DNA from 3 places in the Pedobacter vanadiisoli genome. Region 1 is predicted to be linked to each of the others. Evidence: riboswitches for the same ligand, from Rfam matches in the RefSeq annotation. Region 1 holds a riboswitch; each other region holds the start of a gene.
The links. Region 1 has a riboswitch for S-adenosylmethionine ahead of metH (methionine synthase). Riboswitches for the same ligand answer to the same signal wherever they lie in the genome.
Positions count from the first base shown of each region.

Region 2: another riboswitch for S-adenosylmethionine. It lies ahead of ACFSR6_RS01855 (peroxiredoxin family protein); the one in region 1 lies ahead of metH (methionine synthase).
Region 3: another riboswitch for S-adenosylmethionine. It lies ahead of ACFSR6_RS03950 (SusC/RagA family TonB-linked outer membrane protein); the one in region 1 lies ahead of metH (methionine synthase).

Region 1 is NZ_JBHULL010000008.1:428,088-435,456, forward strand. Features, by position in the region: gene ACFSR6_RS10510 (histidine decarboxylase) at 1-552, opposite strand, end outside; gene ACFSR6_RS10515 (S41 family peptidase) at 704-2,314, opposite strand; gene murQ (N-acetylmuramic acid 6-phosphate etherase) at 2,506-3,309, shown strand; gene ACFSR6_RS10525 (hypothetical protein) at 3,413-3,979, shown strand; gene ACFSR6_RS10530 (Bax inhibitor-1/YccA family protein) at 4,017-4,772, shown strand; SAM riboswitch class I at 4,889-4,993, shown strand; gene metH (methionine synthase) at 5,177-7,369, shown strand, end outside.
Region 2 is NZ_JBHULL010000003.1:151,206-158,574, forward strand. Features, by position in the region: gene ACFSR6_RS01820 (winged helix-turn-helix domain-containing protein) at 1-639, opposite strand, end outside; gene ACFSR6_RS01825 (TetR/AcrR family transcriptional regulator) at 729-1,352, opposite strand; gene ACFSR6_RS01830 (hypothetical protein) at 1,845-2,312, shown strand; gene ACFSR6_RS01835 (hypothetical protein) at 2,403-2,678, shown strand; gene ACFSR6_RS01840 (DUF4833 domain-containing protein) at 3,735-4,316, opposite strand; gene ACFSR6_RS01845 (hypothetical protein) at 4,327-4,518, opposite strand; SAM riboswitch class I at 4,602-4,700, opposite strand; tRNA gene ACFSR6_RS01850 (tRNA-Cys) at 4,717-4,787, opposite strand; SAM riboswitch class I at 5,540-5,637, shown strand; gene ACFSR6_RS01855 (peroxiredoxin family protein) at 5,795-7,096, shown strand; gene ACFSR6_RS01860 (peroxiredoxin family protein) at 7,274-7,369, shown strand, end outside.
Region 3 is NZ_JBHULL010000005.1:625-7,993, forward strand. Features, by position in the region: gene ACFSR6_RS03945 (peroxiredoxin family protein) at 92-1,366, opposite strand; SAM riboswitch class I at 1,504-1,610, shown strand; gene ACFSR6_RS03950 (SusC/RagA family TonB-linked outer membrane protein) at 1,931-5,095, shown strand; gene ACFSR6_RS03955 (SusD/RagB family nutrient-binding outer membrane lipoprotein) at 5,107-6,537, shown strand; gene ACFSR6_RS03960 (YtxH domain-containing protein) at 6,759-6,959, opposite strand; gene ACFSR6_RS03965 (GntR family transcriptional regulator) at 7,243-7,369, shown strand, end outside.

The DNA of each region.
Region 1 (7,369 bases):
CCTAGCCACATCATCACGGGCTTCGGTCATGGTAGTGCCAATATTGGCCATAATGATTACGGGCATATGGCGGTTCATCCTGATGGTATATTCCAAATCTTCATAATCGATTTCGCCATTTTCCTGTGTACGGATTACGATGTTGCCCATATTGAGCAAATGCAGGTTTTTTTGTACACTGTAATGGGTGGCCTCAGAATAATAAACCATTGCTTTTGGATGCAGTTCGCGGGCAAGGTACAGTCCGTAAAGATTACCTTCTGAGCCGCCGTTGGTTACATAGCCCCACCAGTTATCTTTAGGGGCACGAAACAGTTCGGCAAAAAATTGTACTACTTCTTTTTCCAGCTCACGCGATCCAACGCCGTATGTGGAAGCCACAAAAGGATCGCCCAGATTGTTCATCGGGTATTTTAAGAAATCATACAGGGTTTGATAATCGAAGTCTTTAGAAACGGGATAACCAAGAAACAATCCCGTTTGCTCCTTAACTTTTTCTAACAAATGGTCTAAAACCTCCTGATCTTCTGCCTGTAATCTGTTTGTTTCCATAAAAATATGATTTACAGGCAAAGTTAATGGTTCGGAATATAATTTTTATTTTTTTGACTGAATAAGAATATTATGCTGTTTTTGTGTTGATTTTAAAAATATAATTATATTTAACATAGCTTCTTTAAACCTGGTAAAGTATAAAATATGGCTATTGCAGGTTAAGCAATGCCTGCCTTACGGTATTGTCGGTTTGGTTTGCGGCCTTATAATAACCAACATCGCCTAAATAATACCTGCAAAGCAACGCTTTTAAATCATTTAAGATTACGTTTTTGGCATTGTATAATTGAAAACGGTCAATCGGCACATTTTTGCGCTGAAGGAAACCGATAAAATCTTTAAAATCGTTATCGTTTATGGTGAAGATGTTGATGTTCTGTTCTACAAAACTGGCGCTGTATTTTGCGGTCAATACATTAAAAACATAGTCAGAAAGCACTTTTTTACTCACCAGGTTGCTGTAGAATTTATTATAGCCATTGGTGTCTAACTTAACAAAGATATCAGGCTGGATGCCCCCCAGCGGTTTAATTTTTTTGCCGGGCTGGATATTTACACCTTCTGTTTTCTCTATAGAATCCTGAAATGAAGTACGGTCGCCGGTTAGTTCCCCATCCATCATGCGTTCATCCAGTTCATGTTTATAGGCATCATAACCTTTTTTGTAAGATTTCTGGATACTCCGGCCCGATGGGGTATAATACCGGGCAATGGTTAAGTTAAGTGCAGAGCCGTCGCCAAAGGCAAATTGTTCTTGCACCAGGCCCTTTCCAAAAGAACGGCGGCCAACAATTATTCCCCTTCCTAGGTCTTGGATAGCCCCAGCTACGATTTCGCTTGCAGAAGCTGTATTTTCATTGATCAAAACGGCAAGTTTTCCATTTTGGAATGTACCTGCACCTGTCGAAAAATAATCAGTACGTGGTTCGTGTTTACCCTGTGTATAAACAATCAGCTTATTTTCAGGTAAAAATTGGTCGGCCAATCCTGTTGCTGCGGTAAAATAGCCGCCACCATTATCGCGAAGATCGAGGATGAGTTTTTTCATTCCCTTGGCTTTAAGGCTGTTGGCTGCTACAGAGAAATCGTTATCAGTATTGGCTCCAAACTTACTAATGCGCACATAACCCGTTTCATTATTGATCATATAGGCAGCATCAATGCTGCTGATGTTTACTTTTCCACGGGTAACCATAATACGGTTACTTTGTGTAGCTCCCGGGTGTAAGAGTACCACACTCACCCCGGTTCCGGCTTTGCCTTTAAAACGCCCCGTTAACTGATCTTTTGGTAAGTTTCTGCCACTTACCGTTGCAGTATCAATACTTAAAATTTTGTCTCCAAGTTTTATGCCTGCCTGGTAAGCGGGCCCATCTTTTACCACGCTGGTAACCATCATGGTATCGTTAAGCATGTAGTATTCTATACCTACACCCTCAAAGTTTCCTTCCAGGTTGTCAGACATGTCTTGCGCATCGGTTGGAGGCAAATAAACACTATGCGGATCAAGCTGGTGTAAAACGCTGTCGATAGGTAAGTTTTGAAGCGAATCAGTATTGATGTCATCAACATAATTGCCGTTGATGATGTGTAAGATTTCGTTTAATTTTTCGTCGCTATTACTGCTGGCCAGCTGAGTACTTTTTTTAACGCCAAAGCCCTGATCTTTAATGAATTTTATACCCAAAAACATCCCGGCTATTAAGATTACAGAATAGCTTACAGCGATCAGTATATTGGTACGGGTATTTTTTTTCATCAGCGTTATTGCAAATTTATGAAAATTAGCGGGTTGATGTATTTTATAATTGCATTTAAGTGTCTTTTGTTTATAATATTTTAACAAAAATTAACGTCAGGGAAACGTTACTTGGTTGCTTGAAGTGATATTTTTGTTTTTTTAACGTAGTTTTTAGAAAGAATTTACCGAATTTTATCAAAATTAAATTTATGAATAGAGTTACCGAGCAAGAATCTAACTATGACCACATTGATCAGATGTCGGTATTAGAAATTTTGCAGGGCATTAATAACGAAGATAAAACCGTGGCATTTGCCGTCGAAAAATCTTTGCCGCAGATCGAAAAATTAACGTCTGCTGTTGCCGAGCGAATGAAAAAAGGCGGTCGTCTTTTTTATATCGGCGCCGGTACCAGTGGTCGTTTGGGTGTAGTAGATGCTTCAGAATGCCCGCCTACTTATGGAGTTCCTTTTGATTGGGTAGTAGGAATTATTGCCGGCGGAGACACTGCCATCAGGAGAGCGGTAGAATTTGCTGAAGATGATGCCGAACAGGCCTGGAAAGATCTTCAGGAATTTAATATCAATGAAAAAGATTGTTTAGTGGGGTTGGCAGCCTCAGGCACTACTCCATATGTAATCGGCGGATTAAACACGGCACGTAAGCATGGTATTTTAACAGGCTGTATTGTTTGTAATACCGGTGGGCCAATAGCTGCTGAATCTGATTTCCCGGTGGAAGTAGTAGTTGGGCCAGAGTTTGTTACCGGATCTACCCGTATGAAATCGGGTACAGCACAGAAAATGGTGTTAAACATGTTAAGCACTACGGTTATGGTTCAGCTGGGGCGCGTAGTTGGTAATAAAATGGTTGATATGCAGTTAACCAACCATAAACTGGTAGACCGTGGAACGCAAATGGTTGCCGATGAACTGAATATTGCCTATGATGAAGCCGCCATACTACTAAACCGTTACGGAAGTGTACGGAAAGCAGTAGAAGCAGGACATTAAGAAATAAGAGGAGAATAGTATGATTGAATGAAAGATAGAGTGATGCGGTGCAGAAATGACCTAACATTATTCATTCAAAATTCAATCCTTCAATAATTAAAATATGCACGAGATAGAGCCTTATTACCAGTGGAGAGATGATTATATTTCGGCAGAAGATGAACGTTCGCCGTTTTATAATACCGAATATTCAGAGCTTTATTTCGATAAGCAGATTTATAATTTTTTATTGCACCCGCAATGGGATGAGTTTGGTTCCAATACACTTTACATAAAAGTGTTATATGCCGATTACGACCGTGGTTATACCATTATAGAGTTTATTGGCGAATGGAACGATGCCATTAATAACGATATCATGCTGCTGAAACGCGATATTTTAGAGCTCATGATGGATGAAGGCATTAATAAATTTATCCTGATCGGTGAAAATGTGCTGAATTTTCATGCCTCTGATGACAGTTATTATGAAGAATGGTTTCAGGAAGTAGAAGATGGCTGGATTGTTGGGGTGAATTTTCAGGAACACGTTATCGCTGAATTTCGCGATAATAATATCGATTATTACATTAACTTTGGCGGTGCGTTTGATAGCCTGCCATGGCGCACTTTGAAACCCCTGCAGGTTTTTAAAAAAGTTGAAGAACTACTGACAAAAAGACTGAACTAAATATTTATTTTTATATAGTTAAATACACAAATTTAAAATGGAACAACAAAATTATCAATATCAGGACAACAGTGTTTTTGTACAGACTAGGCCTGAATCTAAACGTTTTTTTGGGAATGTATTTTTATGGATGTTTGTTGCATTGGTAGTTTCTACCGGAGCAGCATATTTTATAGCAAGTACACCAGCCGTAATGAATTATCTTGTAACATCTAATCCTGAAACAGGGAAAGGTGGATTTACCGTGCTCGGTTATATTGCAATATTCGCCCCGCTTGGCTTAGTATTACTATTAGGTGCTGGCATGCAAAGAATGTCATATCAAGCATTAATAGGCGTATTTTTGCTATACTCTGTATTAACTGGGGTAATGCTCAGCTTTATCTTGTTAATTTATTCTTTGCCATCAGTTGTAATATGTTTTGCTGCGGCAGCGGCAATATTTGCTGTGATGGCTATAATGGGATATACGACAGATACAGATTTAAGTAAGTTTGGACCAATATTATTTGCCGGAGTAATTGGTTTGGTAATCATCAGTTTCATCAATTTCTTTTTAGGAAGCTCCACTTTAAGTTACATTATGGGATTTATAGGTGTTGCTGTTTTTACGGCATTAACTGCTTATAAAGTACAGGAACTAAAAAGAATTGGTCAGGGATTAGACGAAAATGGTAATACTTTGGCTGTAAATGAAGGTAAAAAGCTTGCTATTTTAGGCGCTTTATCGCTTTATATCACTTTTATTAATTTGTTTTTGTCGCTATTGCGTATTTTCGGTAGCAGAAGATAACCTCCAAAAACAGAACAATATTCTTAAGGCCGTGCAGTTTTGCATGGCCTTTGTAATTTTATTTGGTTGCAAAGCGATAATTTTTGGAATTGATGTTGCTTTGTTGCATTTTTGTATGCTTATTAAGAAAGACGGAGGGATTAGACCCAACGAAGTCTTAGCAACCTGTAACCTTACAAGGTGCTAAATTCTATTCTGCAAATAGCGGAAACAGATAAGTTTAGGATTACGATTCACGTACCAACTTTTTAAATAAGCCTTTTTTTGAGATTTGAGACAATAGATTTAAAGTAATAGATTTGAGACAATAGATTTGAGATTTGGGACACTGTGTCTATCCATTCTCGTATCTCACATCTAACATCTTATATCAAACATCTCACGTCTCATATCTAACAACAAGAATGAGCATAAGAGAAGAATTAGAGAAACGTATTTTGGTGATTGATGGGGCTATGGGTACCATGATTCAGCGTTATACATTAACCGAAGAAGATTTTAGGGGAGAACGTTTTAAAAATCATCCCTGTGATGTGAAAGGCAATAACGATTTGCTCAACATCACGCGTCCGGATATTATAAAATCCATACACCTGGAGTACCTGGCGGCTGGTGCCGATATTATCGAAACCAATACCTTCAGTACGCAGCGCATTTCCATGGCCGATTACCAGATGGAAGACCTTTCTTACGAACTGAGTTTTGAAGGTGCGCGTGTGGCAAAAGAAGCTGCAGAAGAATTCATGGCCGCAAATCCCGATCGCAAATGTTTTGTCGCGGGTGCCATTGGCCCAACAAACCGTACCCTTTCGATGTCGCCAAACGTAAACGACCCCGGTTTCAGGGCAGTTTATTTTGATGAGCTGGAAGAAGCCTATTACGAGCAGGTACGTGGCCTGGTTGATGGAGGCTCAGATGTTTTATTGATCGAAACCATTTTTGATACTTTAAATGCCAAAGTGGCTATTGTAGCCATTAAAAAATATGAGGAGGTAATTGGCCGTAAACTTGAAATCATGATTTCGGGAACCATTACCGATGCCTCCGGAAGAACACTTTCAGGCCAAACGGCTGAAGCTTTCTTAAACTCTGTAAGGCATGCCAACCCTTTAAGTATCGGTTTTAACTGTGCTTTGGGCGCTAAAGAAATGCGTCCGCATATTGAGGAACTGGCTGCAAAAGCGGGCTGTTATGTATCAGCCTATCCTAACGCCGGTTTGCCAAACGAATTTGGTGCTTACGATGAGCAACCGCATGAAACCGCACACCTGGTTGATGATTTTATTGCCTCTGGATTTGTTAACATTGTGGGTGGCTGCTGTGGTACCACTCCGGAACACATTGGCTGTATTGCTAAAAACGCAAGAAAAGCAGCGCCACGGAAAGTACCGGTTATTGAGCCTTACATGCGTTTAAGTGGATTGGAACCTGTAACCATTACCCCAGATAGTATTTTTGTAAATATTGGTGAAAGAACCAATATTACCGGATCTCCGAAATTCTCAAAACTGATTCTGGGCGGCGATTACGAAGCTGCATTGGCCGTTGCCCTGCAACAGGTTGAAGGTGGTGCACAGGTAATTGATGTGAATATGGATGAAGGGATGCTGGATTCAGAAGCGGCCATGACCAAATTCCTGAACCTGATTGCTTCCGAACCGGATATTGCCAAACTTCCGATCATGGTCGATTCATCGAAATGGTCGGTGATCGAAAATGGCTTAAAATGCCTGCAGGGAAAAGGTATCGTAAACTCCATTTCCTTAAAAGAAGGCGAAGATAAATTCAGAGAAAGTGCCCGTAAAATTATGCAGTATGGAGCTGCGGTAGTGGTAATGGCCTTTGATGAACAGGGGCAGGCAGATAATTACGAACGAAGGATAGAAATCTGTAAGCGCAGTTACGATATCCTGGTAAACGAAATCGGTTTCCCGGCAGAGGATATTATTTTCGACCCGAATATTTTAACGGTGGCCACCGGATTGGAAGAGCACAATAATTACGCGGTTGATTTTATTAATGCAACCCGTTGGATCAAAGAAAACCTGCCATACGCTAAAGTGAGCGGAGGGGTTTCTAACATTTCGTTCTCTTTCAGGGGAAATAATGTGGTGCGCGAAGCCATGCACTCGGCCTTTCTTTATCACGCTATTAAGGCTGGTTTAGATATGGGAATCGTAAATGCAGGGATGTTAGAGGTTTACCAGGAAATTCCACCTGAATTGCTGGAAAGGGTAGAAGACGTGCTCTTAAACCGTAGGGAAGATGCAACTGAACGCCTGGTCGAATATGCCGATACGGTAAAAACCAAAGGCAAAGAAGTGGTTAAAGATGAGGAGTGGCGTAAAGGAACAGTTGAGGAAAGACTATCACATTCATTGGTAAAAGGCCTTGTTGAGTACCTGGATGATGACGTTGAAGAAGCAAGGCAAAAATACGACCGTCCGATACAGGTTATCGAAGGGCCGTTGATGGATGGGATGAACATTGTAGGCGACCTGTTTGGCGCCGGAAAAATGTTCCTTCCGCAAGTGGTAAAATCGGCCAGGGTAATGAAAAAAGCAGTGGCTTACCTGTTGCCTTATATTGAGCAGGAG
Region 2 (7,369 bases), on a different contig from region 1:
CGTCCGGTTTTTCGCATCGAACAATGCTGAACCCAAAGTAAACATACCGGTAGATTGGACCCTGTACACAGTTTTACGTGTTTTAACAGATCTCAAAAAAATAAAGCCTGCAAGAGCCAAAAATGGCAGACTGCCCAAAAGATATCCCTTCTTAACCGTACTTATTGCTGCCGGTTTGAATTTAATGTTTATCTCATACCGTGCCATAGGCTGCTTTCTTCCTATGCAGGATATAATATCATCTTTTTTGTTTTCTGATATGGCGAATCCATAAACTACATTGGAATTGCCCGAGTTCAAAACCTTAACAACGTAATCATTGGCCAAGGGATTGTTCCCTAACACCTGCCTGGTAATACTTACCAGCGAACCTGTTTGAAAAGTTAGCTCATGCTCAAACCTGATCCGGTATTCATTTTCGCTTATTTTTTTAACTGGCAGTACCCGCGAAGTACTGTCGCCCGATTGTAAGAGTATTTCATGCCCCAGTCTGCGTAGCAAAACTTCCCTTCTGGCGATATCGAAATCCTCATTGCCAAACATGCTGAAAGCTGCACAAATGACCGAGATAAACAAAAGTAGCATAAAACCAAAAAGGGATTTACCTTTTTTGAAGAAATGATTTTGGCTAACAGGCATAGTATCAGGTTTTTATTTGCAATACAAAGTTTGCATTTTTATTTACAATTCCAGCCACTAAGTGTCTGAAAGCTTTCTTACCGTTTTTCTTATTCATAAGTTTTATCGATCAGAAAACTCAGGGCATCTTCAATCGCTGATCGCCCATCCGCACTTTTAAGGTCTAATCCGCAGAAAGTACAATCATTCGTGGTGGCGTAAATATCCAGATAGTAAATTCCCGAAATCAGCAGGGCAATAATGGCCCTGTATCTTTTGGCATTTTCTTTGAAAAACGGGTCGGTAATACTTTTAAATAAAAGTTCGCCATTTTCTTCACGGTCATTTGCCAGTTTTTTCAATGATTTACGGTTCTCTATCAATCCCCAAAGCAGGATTTTCTGTAAATCCTTGTTTTTAAAAACATAATCGAATTGGGAGAGGAGCATTGCTTTAGCGAATGTTTGCCCGCCGTCGTTTACTGCGGTTCCTCCCGATTCATCTTTTACATTGCTCCAGAAATCCTGCGAACGGATATATTCATCAATAAGCTCGTCTTTTCCGCCAAAATAGTTATACATCAGTTTTTTGTCCAGGCCTGCAGTGCGTGCGATATCGTTAACCTTAAGGCCAGAAAAACCTTTTGTATGGAGTATTTTTTCCACAGCAGCTAAGAATTTTTGTTTGCTTTCTTCTTTATTTCTTAATGATTTAACTGCTGCTTTCTGTTCCATGAGATAAAAAATTATCGTACCGGAAAATTACATAATCAATTTTAAATATTTTTATCACCAATTGGTGATATATTGTATATTTGTTCAGACGAGGAGACGCTATTCTTTTAAATACTTTCTTGAGCATGATTTTGTTCATGCTGTTTGGAAGGTAGATAAAGGCAATTTATTTACCCTAAAGGGTTTGTTTAATAGGCCCGGACACAGTGCTGGCGAATTTATTCAGGACAAAAGGGTTCCATATTTTAGTTTTATTACGCTCATCCTGCTCATTCTGAAGGTATCAGGTCTTATAGTCCCATATACACATGGCAATATATCTGATCTGATACCCCAGGAAGGCAGTGCAACGATGAGTAATCTTGAAAAATTTATCCCGCATTATCCGAAACTGATATTCATTATAGCTAAATATTTTTGCCTGATCATATTCATAACTGAAACCTCATTTTAAAACCATAATAATTGGTTCACATTTTGCTAGCTTAAATTATGATTAACGTTAGCTCCGAAATACAGCAGCAAACATTATTGTTCCTCTCCCGCAACCAGAAAATAGCTGCAATTAAGATTGTTAAGGATTATAGTATATGCAGTTTAAATGAAGCCAAAGAGTATGTAGACGCCCTGGAAGCCGGAATACCGCAGCCTGATACCAAACCTCAAAATTTAGACGCGCACGTATTGGCTATTTTAAGCCAGGGCAACAAGCTAAACGCCATTAAACATTATAAAGATGCAACAGGCTTAGGTTTGGCAGCGAGCAGAGATTATGTAGAAAAGCTGATGGAATATAAGTTTGGTGGCAGTATAACACAACAAAGCAGGGATACTGATATTAAGAATATTATTTCAGGGAACATTGGCAACAATCAAAACAGCCTCAGTAAAAAATTAATCAGGCTATTATTACTTCTACTGATTGTAACTGCTTTAGCTTATCTCATATTTAAAATTTAGCGGCGAACATATTGCAATATTTCTGATAGAATTAAAATCCAGGAAGTAAAATTCTTAACTTGATTTTACACACAAATAAATCTTAAGAATATGAAAATTACATTGGATACCAAATCCCTTTTATTGGGATTTTTGGGCGCAGGCTTAATGTTCGCAGCCATTAGTTTTAAAAACGATCAGAACCAGGTAGGAGGAAAGTACCGCACCGAAGTAAATGCCAATAATATGCTGGTTATCCTCGATAGTGAAACCGGTAATTATATTATTGCGCCCGATATGCGTGACATTGGAAAAGTACAATGGATAAAAGGTGAGTTTTATAAGACCTTCAGCACCGCCATTGATAATAAAAAAGAGCCGAAATAAAAGCAGGCTTTTATATTTGTCATCCTGAGTGCAGTGAAGAATCTTTTAATTGTAATGATACTATTTCATTGAAAGATTCTTCACTGCGTTCAGAATGACAGCAGTGGTGAGTTTTGTGCCTTTCTTTGTGTGCTCTGTGGTAAAAAAGGAAGAAAATGTGGGGTATTGTCCCCATGCCCTTTGCCGTTAAAAAGCCGCAGGTACAAAGAAAATACATCCTTATCTCCCTGATTTGTCATCCTGAGTGTAACGAAGGATCTTTTAAGTGCAACAATACTATTTCATTGAAAGATTCTTCACTGCGTTCAGAATGACAGCAGTGTTGAGTTTTGTGCCTTTCTTTGTGTGCTCTGAGGTAAAAAAGGAAGAAAACGTGGGGTATTGTTCCCATGCCTTTTGCCGTTAAAAAGCCGAAGGTACCAAGAAAACACATCCTTATCTCCGTGATTTGTCATCCTGAGTGTAACGAAGGATCTTTTAAATGCAACAATACTATTTCATTGAAAGATTCTTCACTGCGTTCAGAATGACAGCAGTGTTGAGTTTTGTGCCTTTCTTTGTGTGCTCTGAGGTAAAAAAGGAAGAAAACGTGGGGTATTGTTCCCATGCCTTTTGCCGTTAAAAAGCCGCAGGTACAAAGAAAATACATCCTTATCTCCCTGATTTGTCATCCTGAGTGTAGCGAAGGATCTTTTAAGTGCAACAATACTATTTTAGGGAAAGATTCTTCACTGCGTTCAGAATGACAGCAGTGTTGAGCTTTGTGCCTTTCTTTGTGTGCTCTGTGGTAAAAAAGGAAGAAAACGTGGGGTATTGTCCCCATGCCCTTTGCCGTTAAAAAGCCGAAGGTACCAAGAAAACACATCCTTATCTCCGTGATTTGTCATCCTGAGTGTAACGAAGGATCTTTTAAATGCAACAATACTATTTCAGTGAAAGATTCTTCACTGCGTTCAGAATGACAGCAGTGGTGAGCTTTGTGCCTTTCTTTGTGTTCCCTGTGTTGAAAATGAAAGAAAACATGGCACATTGCCTTTGCGGTTAAAAAGCTAAGCATTACTTCACACTCACCCTTTCTACAATTGGCTTACCTGTTGCTTCATCAATCCCCTCAACCTCAGCATATTTTACATTAGGGAGCCAGAAACTGCCGCCCTGTATTCTTACAAACAACCGGTTTACCTTAATGGTATGGTTATTAATGGTTACCGAAGCATGGTAACTTTTATCATTAGTGCGCTGCAGGTAAAAAGGTAGTTTTTTGTGCGATACAAATCGGAATTCGTACTTATCTCCGCCCAATGCTTTTGTATCGATACCATAGGCAAATTTTCGCTGGATATAACCAAGATCTTTCTTTTGCCCTTTCTCGCCATAACGGATCCAATATACCTGTATCGGCGAACTGGCATCAATACTGCCATTTTCTTTCAGGTTTAAGGCATAAATTAGCGTATTTGTATTTGGATCACGCTGCAGGTAGAACAACATGTTGTCTACATTTTTAGGTGTAGGAAAATTAATGGGAGAAGGGTCTTTGGTTTGTGCACAGACTGGTGTTGCGAAAAGAGCAAGGGTTAAAACAATAAAGAGTAAGCTTTTGGCCGGCATTGAAAATATAGGTGGTATTAAGCGCATTTTAGGTTTTTTATGTTGAAAAGCTGTCTGTTTTTTCCTGATCCTCTGCAGGAATTTCTTTTTCACTTTCTTTTAATTGTTCATTATAGAGGCGGTCTGATTCGGCTCTACAATGTTCATAGTCGTTTAATTTCTCGCAGGAAGTGTTTCCATAGACCTCAAAAAAATCCCTGATTGATGGGTAATCAAAATGAACTGGCATTTCTCAACATTTAGTTTAACGGTTTCGGAAAGAGGGGGGTAGCTATTGATCATTCGCCGAAAATAGTTGCAGCAACCTTTTCAAACTCATCTTTTCTGCTACCTGCAGATGGAATTAGCACCTTGTTAAAACAGGTTGCTAAGACATCAAAGGGCCATTCCCTCCGTCTTTCTTGATAAGTATGTAATACAATTTCAGACGTCATGGACGGAATCGAACCGCCGTACTAGGTTTTGCAGACCTTTACCTCGCCACTCGGCCACATGACTATATGTTTCTTTTTCAATCTGCTTATTGATTCGCTTTTCGAAAGAGACAAAACAAAGGTAAATAATAAAAACTATAATTTCTATAGAAATAGTAGATTTTTTTGAATTTGTTTTTTTAATCTGCCATCCGGAGTGAAAGGAGGGATTTTTCAACTAAAAGATTCTTCACTTCGTTCAGAATGACAATATGTTATGGAAGATGTAAAACCGATAATGGAATGAAAAGCGCTGCGTTCTTTATGCTTTGCCTTAACGTTCTTTGCGGTTAATAATGGAAGATGAAATGAAAAGCCTGCGTGCCCTTAACTCAAAACCCTTTGCTAATCCCCTAGTTTGATAAATTATCTTTCTGTAAATCAGTGATTTAAAAATAAAGTCTATAAAATCTATAGGAATACTTGTTTAAATTGTTCAAAGTTTATACTTTTACAAAAAAATTAAAACTGTTCACCAGCAAATCTACGTTCAATATGAAACTCTGTGTACAACTTCAGTCATATTCTCTGATCAATTTTTCAGGTCAGTATAACTTTTGTTGCGGCTAATATAAACTAAGATACGGATCACCTGATAAAGGTTTCCATTCAAGTATTCTCATTTAAAAATCCTGGTACCCCGGGGCATTTTGATAGAATATTATGGTGGTCATGTATTTCAGTCAATAAGTTGCCGGGGTATCAGGAACAGCCGAAACTAATCACCACCACTAGTTTAGGTTATTACTCTAATTAATTTACCACCATTAATTAGTTGATTTATACAGAAGAAGGGAGAGTCAGTCCTCGTTGAACTTCTAGCAACTTTCCATAGGAAAAAGTGCTCAAACTGATCTAGCAATAGATTATAAATTAACCGGTAACAAGTAAACATACCGTTTCCCGTTAAAGATCAATAGCATAACAGCTGTTTAAACAGCCTGTAGCCCTGCTGTATGGTTTTCCGTGTGGATCATGATGCCTTGTTACCAAAAAACTCTAAAAAATAGTGTTTAACTAATAATGATGATTATGAAAACGAGAATTACATCAAAAATCGCATGCCTAACCACCTCAGTACTGCTGTTGGGGGGCATTGCATCGGCCAGGGTGGAAAAGCCATTCCCAAAAGAAGGGATCTGGAGGGGAGAATTTAGTGTAAGCGAATCAAAAGTGCCTTTTAACTTCCAATTAAAAGGAAAAAATCCTCAAACAGCCATTTTAACCCTGATTAATGGCTCCAGGCGCGATGATTTTCATGTAGAACGACGCGGTGAAGATTCGATCTATGTAAAAATGAACACTTACGATGCCGCATTGGTGGCGAAGATCGAAACCGATGGTACCTTATCAGGAGAATACCGGAGTCTGGTACCCGGTTTTAGGGGCAATTCATTACCTTTTGTTGCTGAACATGGCAAAAGTTACCGCTTTGTAGAACCTGGTAAAGATATAGCTCCAAAATACGATATTTCGGGCAAATGGGAAATCAAAACCTATACCAAAGAAGCTGTACCTGCATCAATTGCACTACTAAAACAGAAAGGCAATAAACTTACCGGTGTAATTATGACCGTTGTAGGCGATACCCGCGAGCTTGAAGGAACGGTACAGGGAGATGAATTTGAATTATCTGGTTTTACAGGTCCGAGTCCGTTTATTGTGAAAGGTAAAATAAACGACGACAACAGCATTACCGGCGAACAGGGCTTCGGGATTTACAAAAACTTGAAATTTGATGGTCAGCGCAACGAAAAAGCCGAACTGCCTGACCCTTATAAACTCACTTTCCTTAAAGAAGGTTATAGCAAACTCGATTTTACCTTTCCTGATCTTACGGGAAAAAACGTTTCGCTGAGTGATGATAAATACAAAGGTAAGGTGGTAATAATCGAAACCATAGGCACCTGGTGCCCAAATTGTACTGATCAGACGGTTTTCCTTTCTCCATGGTTCAAAAAGAATCAAAAACGCGGTGTAGAAGCCATAGCCATTGGTTTCGAACAAAAAGATGACCTCGAATATGCCAAATATACCCTTGGTAAACTGAAAGAAAAATATGGTATCACTTACGACATCCTGTTCGGAGGCATTGCCGACAAAAAAGTGGTGGCCGAAAAACTACCTGCTTTAAATAAATTCATTGCTTTCCCAACCACGATTATTATCGATAGAAAAGGAAATGTAAGGGAAATCTACACCGGTTATACCGGAACCGTTACCGGAAAATACTTTAACGATTATGAAGCAAAATTCAATAAGGTGTTAGATGAGCTGATTGCCGAGCCTGTACCTGAAAAATTCGCTTCTGCCGAAACGCTAAAAACTAAATAAAACCAAACCAACTAAGTTAAATATCGGGCAGTATCATAAAGATTTGCCATCCTGAGCTTGTCGAAGAGATCTGTTTAAATAAATTTTAATTGTTCCGACAGGCTCAACATGACAAATTTAGGGGAAAATTATCCCTATGATACGGCCCGTGTTTACCTACACTAAAAACTTTACAAGATGAAAAATTACGTTGCTAAAATACAGGTGCTGGCTTTGGCCTGCTTCATTTCTACCACAGGCTTTGCTGTAAATAAAACAGATGAAGAACCAAAA
Region 3 (7,369 bases), on a different contig from region 1:
TGCCATTTTTTCCCATTGGTTAATGCCTTACCTGCCAATGTTAAATGCTAAAAGATTCTTCACTGCGTTCAGAATGACAAATATTCCAAATCTATTTCTTCAATAGCGCATCAATCTCTGTATTAAATTCTTTCACAAATTCGTCATAAAATTTACCGGTGGCCGGACCATTAAAGCCCGTATGGATTTGTGCTACGTTACCCTGTTTATCGATAATGATCGTGGTTGGAAACGATAAAAAAGAGTCGAGCGCAGGCAACGATTCAGCTACTACCTGTTTATCGGCTGTACCTGCTAATATCTGGTCGTATTCAATACCAAAGCGTTCACGGAAACGGTTCATTACTTTTTTTGCATATGCGGGCTCTGTAGAACGTTCGTAATGTAAAGCAATGATTTCTACACCACGCTTTTTATTTGTTTTATACCATGGCGAAATAAAACTAGCTTCGTCAACACAGTTAGGGCACCAGCTTCCGGTAATGGTTAAGATCACCACTTTGTTTTTATACTTTTCATCTTTTAATGAAATCTTTTTGCCGTTCACATCAGGAAAGCTGAAATCGAGTGTTTTGTAGCCTTTTTTCAGGTAAGTAAGCTTATAGGGATCGGGTAGGGCGGCATCTTTATTTTTGATCCCGGTAAAAGGCTGACTGCCTCTTGCACTTAAAATTTCGCCTGTAATTGAACCATCTGCCTGGAAGGTTCCTTTATAATAGGCAGGAGAAGAACCGATAAAACTCGAAAGCTGAAATTCATTTCCTTCTACTACACCTTCGAGGTAGCGCGAATCGCCAGTTATGCGTAAGAAAGTTCCTGTAAGTTTATTTCCGGTTTGTTTAAATAAACCTACTGTTTTTTCGTCTTTACCATTGGGTGATTTAAAAGCCACATCATAACTACCTGAATAGTTGGTTGTTGCAGGCTTATTAAGTGTTTCGAAACGATAATTCTTACGCTCAGCTACAATATTTAAAGGTTTGCCTGTTTTATCCTGTTTCCTTAATATTCCTGTTAATTGATCTCCATTTACAATGGCAAATGCAAGTTCATTATCAAACTGATCGAGTTTTACGAATAAAGAATCGCCTGATTGTTTTACCAGCCCGCCTTCAAATCTTTCTTCAGCATTACGGAAATAAAGCTTTTGTTGCCCATTTTTTTCGCTGATTTCGAAATTAAAAGGGATGTCCAATCCTTCTTTTACTTTGGCAATGCCACGCCAAGTACCCAGTGCAATAAAAGCTTTTGTATTTTTTGGTTTGGTTCTGGCTTGTTGGCTATTGGCCAGTACCACTTGTTGCTGTGCAAAGGTTAAAGAGGTAGATATAGCCAATAAGGCGGTAAATACAGATTTCAGATTCATCAGGACGTGTGTTAATCGACTAAATTAGTCGACAAATATACAAACGAAATAAGCAAAGAAAAAATATTTAAATAAAATTCTATAAAAACTATAGGATAAATGGAATTAATTATACCTTTGCAGCAGTTATTTTAAAATACTTATCAAGAAAGGCGGAGGGAATGGCCCTGTGAAGCCTTAGCAACCATCTGATTTTTAGAAATGGTGCTAATTCCATCCCGGATGAATCTGGGGCAGTTAAGTCAGTTGTTCGCATTATCCTTATTAAAAAATATATGGTGCACTTCTGATTTAAGGGGTGCTTTTTTTTGCCTCCAATGCATTCTTGATCAGTAAATATGTTGTACAGAAAACCATTGAAATGAAAAAAACTGACTACCTAAAATCCATTGATGCATACTTTAACGCGTATTCCCGAATGTGCATGTCCTGTTAAATCAGTACGGTTTAACAGGCTTTTAAGCTAACCATTTCTTTTAGTTCATTCGTATTACATGGCTTTCAGCCGTAAGTAAATCGTTTTGCCAAAATTTTATCCAAATTCTAATTATTAAATATATACACATGTTCACAAATTTTAAATCAACGGTGATTATCCTGCTGCTCTTAATCTCGCAGCAGTTGTTCGCTCAAAACGCCACGGTTACCGGAACGGTAAAGTCGGCAGATGGTGAAACATTACCAGGCGTTTCCATTTTTATAAAAGAAACCAAACAAACCACCATTACCGATGGCAAGGGTGCTTTTTCAATCAGTGCACCAGAAAAGGGGACCCTGGTGTTTTCTTATATCGGTTTTAAAACCCAAGAGGTACAGATCACTAATAACGGTCCTATTGCAGTGATTCTCCAATCCAGTGATAATGCACTTGATGAGGTGGTGGTTACCGCCTTGGGGATTTCAAGGGAGAAAAAGTCGTTAGGTTATGCTGTACAGGAATTGAAAGGGCAGAGCATAGCAGAAGCTAAAGAATCTAACCTGGTAAATGCCCTTGCCGGAAAAATTGCCGGTGTAAGGGTTACCAATAGCCAGGGGAGCATGGGTTCATCACGTGTGGTGATCAGGGGAGAAACTTCCATTGCGGGTAACAACCAGCCCTTATTTGTGGTAGATGGCATCCCGGTTGATAATTCACAGCTGAATTCGGCAGGAGCCAGGGATTATGCCAATACCATTTCGGATATCAACCCGGAAGATATCGAATCGATAAGTGTGCTAAAGGGCCCGAATGCTGCCGCATTATATGGCTCGAGGGCTGCGGCAGGTGTGATTCTTATTAAGACCAAAACGGGTAAATCTAAAAAAGGATTGGGTATTGCCATCAACTCAAATGCAGTACTGGAAACTTTACTTACCCTGCCGGTTTATCAAAATGCTTTCGGACAGGGATCGGAAGGTAAATTCAGTTATGTAGATGGTGCAGGTAAAGGATTAAATGACGGGGTAGATGAGAGCTGGGGGCCTAAACTGGATGGAAGGCTGATCCCCCAGTTTTATTCGAAAGGGGTGGCGGTTCCGTTTATTGCACACCCGGATAATGTGCGCGATTTCTTTCAAACCGGTTATTCACTAAACAATGGGGTATCGGTTGCCGATGCAGGAGAAAAATACGATTACCGGATTTCGTACAATAACCTGAAACAAGTGGGTATTGTGCCTAATTCAGGGCAGGGGAAAAATTCATTTGTACTGAATACCACCTTAAGAATCACCCCGAAATTGAGTGTAACGGCTAATGCAAATTATAGCAAGCTTAGTTCTGATAATTTACCGGGTACAGGCGGCTCCCGTTCAACCAGTACCATGTTGCAGTTTACCTGGTTTGGCCGTCAGGTTGATATTAACCAGTTGAAAAATTATCTGGACGAAAATGGAAAAACCTTTAACTGGAACAACAGCTATTACAGCAATCCTTATTGGGTAGCTTATGAAAATACGGTTTCGCAAAACCGCAGTCGTATTATTGGTAGTTTGGCCCTTAATTATAAAATTATTGATGGCCTTGATTTTAATTTCAGATCGGGTACGGATTATTACAACGACAGGCGTAAAATCAGGATTGCCTATGGTACCAATGGAACACCTTTTGGTTCTTATACGGAAAGCGCCTTCACAGTAAACGAGAATAATACTGATGCCACCTTAAACTTTAACAAACAGTTGAACGATGATTTTAGCCTGGAGTTATTGGGTGGGGGTAACATCCGCAGGCAGTATATAGAACAAAACGATCAGAGCGCTCCCAAACTGGCCATTGCCGGACTTTACACACTAAAAAACTCGCGCGATCCCCTCATTTCATCCAATAATTTGTCGAGGTTAAAATCTTACAGTGTTTATGCATCCGGACAAATCGGTTTCAGGAATTACCTTTTTGCCAACATCACGGCCCGTAACGATTGGTCGTCTACCTTGCCGGCGCAAAACAGATCTTACTTTTACCCGTCATTTAACGGAAGTTTTATAGCTACCGAAGCATTCGATATTAAAAGTGAAGCCCTTAATTATTTAAAAATACGTGGCGGGTGGTCTAAAGTAGGGAAAGATGCCGATCCTTACCGTCTGATCAATACTTATGTGTTCAGTGCACCATTTTATAGCAACCCTCAGCTTACTACAAGCAATATTGATCTTAATCCTAATCTTAAACCTGAAACCACCACATCTACAGAACTGGGGGTTGAAGCGGTATTTTTTAATAAAAGATTGAGGTTCGATTTAAGCGCTTACAATACCAATAGCTACAACCAGATTTTAGCAGCCGATGTGAGCCAGAGTACAGGTTTTAGCTCGAAATTACTGAATGCCGGAAAAATCAATAACAAAGGAATAGAGGCACAACTGGGCATTAGCCCGATTAAAAAAGCATTTACCTGGGATGTTGATTTTAATTTTGCAGCGAACAGGAGCAGGGTAATTGAATTGGATGCCGAAAAATTATTGACCAATTATATAGTGGCTTCGAACTCTGCCCAGGTTATTGCAACAGTGGGCCAGCCTTATGGATCATTGTTCGGCACCTCTTTTTTAAGGGATGCCAACGGAAATATCATTGTTAACGCTACAGGTGCACCCGCTACAAACCCAACCAAACAGGTGTTGGGGAAATATACGCCAGATTGGATTGGTGGGGTTTACAATACTTTTACCTATAAAGGAATCAGCTTAGGTGTATTAATTGATGCCAGCTTTGGAGGTTCTATTTACAATGGTACTTACGCAACAGGCACCTATACCGGTGTATTGGCTTCTACACTCCCGGGCAGGGCAGCAGAATATGGCGGTATTTCTTACTATTATCCTGATAACAAAAAAGAAAATGGCACGGTAAGGGTAAACGGATCAGCTCCGGCAGGTGTTACCGTGTACGACGACGGGATTATTTTTGATGGGGTAACTGCCGATGGCAAACGCAACGAGAAAATATTGCCTGCCCAACAGTATTACAAATCTTTCAGAAATATAGACGAAGCGAATATTTTCAATGCTTCTTATGTTAAACTCCGTGAGGTGAAATTAAGCTATAATTTACCTGCAAAATGGCTCCGTCCGTTAAGTTTACAAGGGGTTTCGGTATCACTTGTGGGGCGTAACCTTTGGATTATTCACCGCAATACGGTCGATATTGACCCAGAAGTGGCCTTCAATACCGGTAATGGCCAGGGTTTAGAAAGTTTATCCAATCCGAGCACACGCAGTTATGGTATCAACCTGAATGTTAAATTTTAAATATTCTCATCATGAAAAATAAAAAACTCTATATACTGGCCATCCTGGCAATTGCCTTTTCATCATGCAAAAAAGAGCTTGACGAGGTGAACATCAACCCCAATGCACCAGAAGTTGCACAGCCGGATTATTTGCTTACCGGCACAACCAAAGCCACAGTAGATACTTATTGGGGTGTAACCAATAACATGAACTCGAGCCTGCTGTTTGCCCAGCATTGGGCCAAAGTACAATATACGGAAGAAGACCGTTTTATTTTTTCGAACAGCAGTTTTACAGCTTTATGGTCAACAGGTTATGCACAAAGTATTGCCGGTTTTAATAAAATAATCGAACTGGGTGATGCGCAGGGCAATCCGAATTATAAAGCTGTTGCGCTTGCACTAAGGTCATGGACATTTTTACTGCTTACTGATGCTTATGGCGATGTTCCGTATTCGCAGGCGGGAAAAATAAAGCAGTTTGTTACCCCGGTTTACGATAAGCAAAAGGATGTTTACTATGGTATTTTAGGCGATTTGAAATCAGCGCAGGCGGCTTTAGACCCTGCTGCAAAGGCGATTGCCGGTGATGTAATTTATAGCAATAATATCACATCATGGAAAAAGTTTGCCAATTCACTGAGGCTTCGTATTGCCTTGCGTATTGCAGATAAAGATCCGGTTAAAGCCAAACAGGTGATTGACGAAATACAGGCAGAGGGAGGCGCTTATATTGGTAGTAATTCAGAAAATGCCGTGCTGAAATATGATGTATCGCCACAGCAGAACCCTGTAGCGGCTTCATTCGAAACCAGGAATGATTACCGGATCAGCAAAACCATTGTTGATAAACTTACTTCCCTGAATGATCCAAGGCTACCAGTTTATGCCAGTAGAACGGAAAATCCACCGCAAGGTTATGTAGGGATACCAAACGGTTCTACCAACTCTGAGGCAAGTGCCATTGGCTTGGCAAACTCTTCAAAACCAGGTGTTTATTTTCTTGATCCGAAAGCACCTGCGGTAATTTTAAGCTACGCTGAAGTGCTTTTTGACAGAGCAGAAGCAGCCGCCCGTGGTTTTACTACAGAAAACGCCGGTGACCTCTATAAACAGGCTATAAAGGCTTCGTTTAACCAATATGGTTTAACTGGTAGTGCAGTAGACGATTATATTAATCAAGCTGCAGTACAATACGACTCAAGCAATTATAAAAAGTCAATTGGTGAGCAAAAATGGATCGCCTTATTCGGACAAGGTCTAGAAGCCTGGGCCGAGCAGAGAAGGTTAGATTATCCGCAGTTAACCGCTTCTGTTAATACCGTGCTGAATGGTAAAATTCCGGTACGTTTTATTTATCCGGGTACGGAACAATCGTTAAACGAACAGAATTATAAAAATGCGGTAAGCAGCCAGGGTGCCGATTTATTAACCACCAAACTTTGGTTTGATGCTTTTTAATGCCGAACCGTCACCCTGAATTTATTTCAGGGTCTATATTGCAGGAAAGATGCTGAAACAAGTTCAGCATGACGATTGTATAAGAAAAAAGTGAATATTCGAGGTGTTACCATCCGACACACTTAGGCAAAAAAAAAACGTCCTAACTTTACATTAGGACGTTTTTTTGATCAGAGAAATAGAAATTTAGCCTCTTCAGGCTCTTTACCTCTAAAGGGTATTCATCTCGCCAAATCTTCAGCGGCATTACTCGCCCTTGTTTTAAGGTCTTCTGCATAACCTTTTGCTTTATCGGCCCATTGTGGAGCACGATCTAAAAGTTCATCAACGATTGATTGTCCGGTAACCGGATCTTTCTTGGTGATATATTTTACGCCGGCATATACTGCAGCACCAATGATTGCTGTTTTTAAAATTCCCATGTTTTTTCTTTTTTTAGTTAAACATTTTGAGACCGTTAAAAGTTTTAGACAATTCGAAATAACAGTTGTTACAAATACGCTAATTGCGGTTATATCAACCTTTCGGTTTTTTCACGGAAGCACGAAAGCCACAGAAAATATTATTATATTAATCTGTGTCTCCGTGGCAACCACTTGATGTCGAATAGACGATCATTCTTAAATTTTTATCAATTATCACTATTAAATTTATATATTTCGGCCAGTTAACCTCCGGTAAATCCATTAAACCAAATATTGTTGCATGAATAAGGAAAAGCTGTTCAGTGAAATAAAAGATTTAAGCATTATAAATTCTTTCTCGAAACATGAACAGCTGGTACAGGGAATTATCAATGGCCTGAATCATAAACTCATTGGCAAAGGTGATA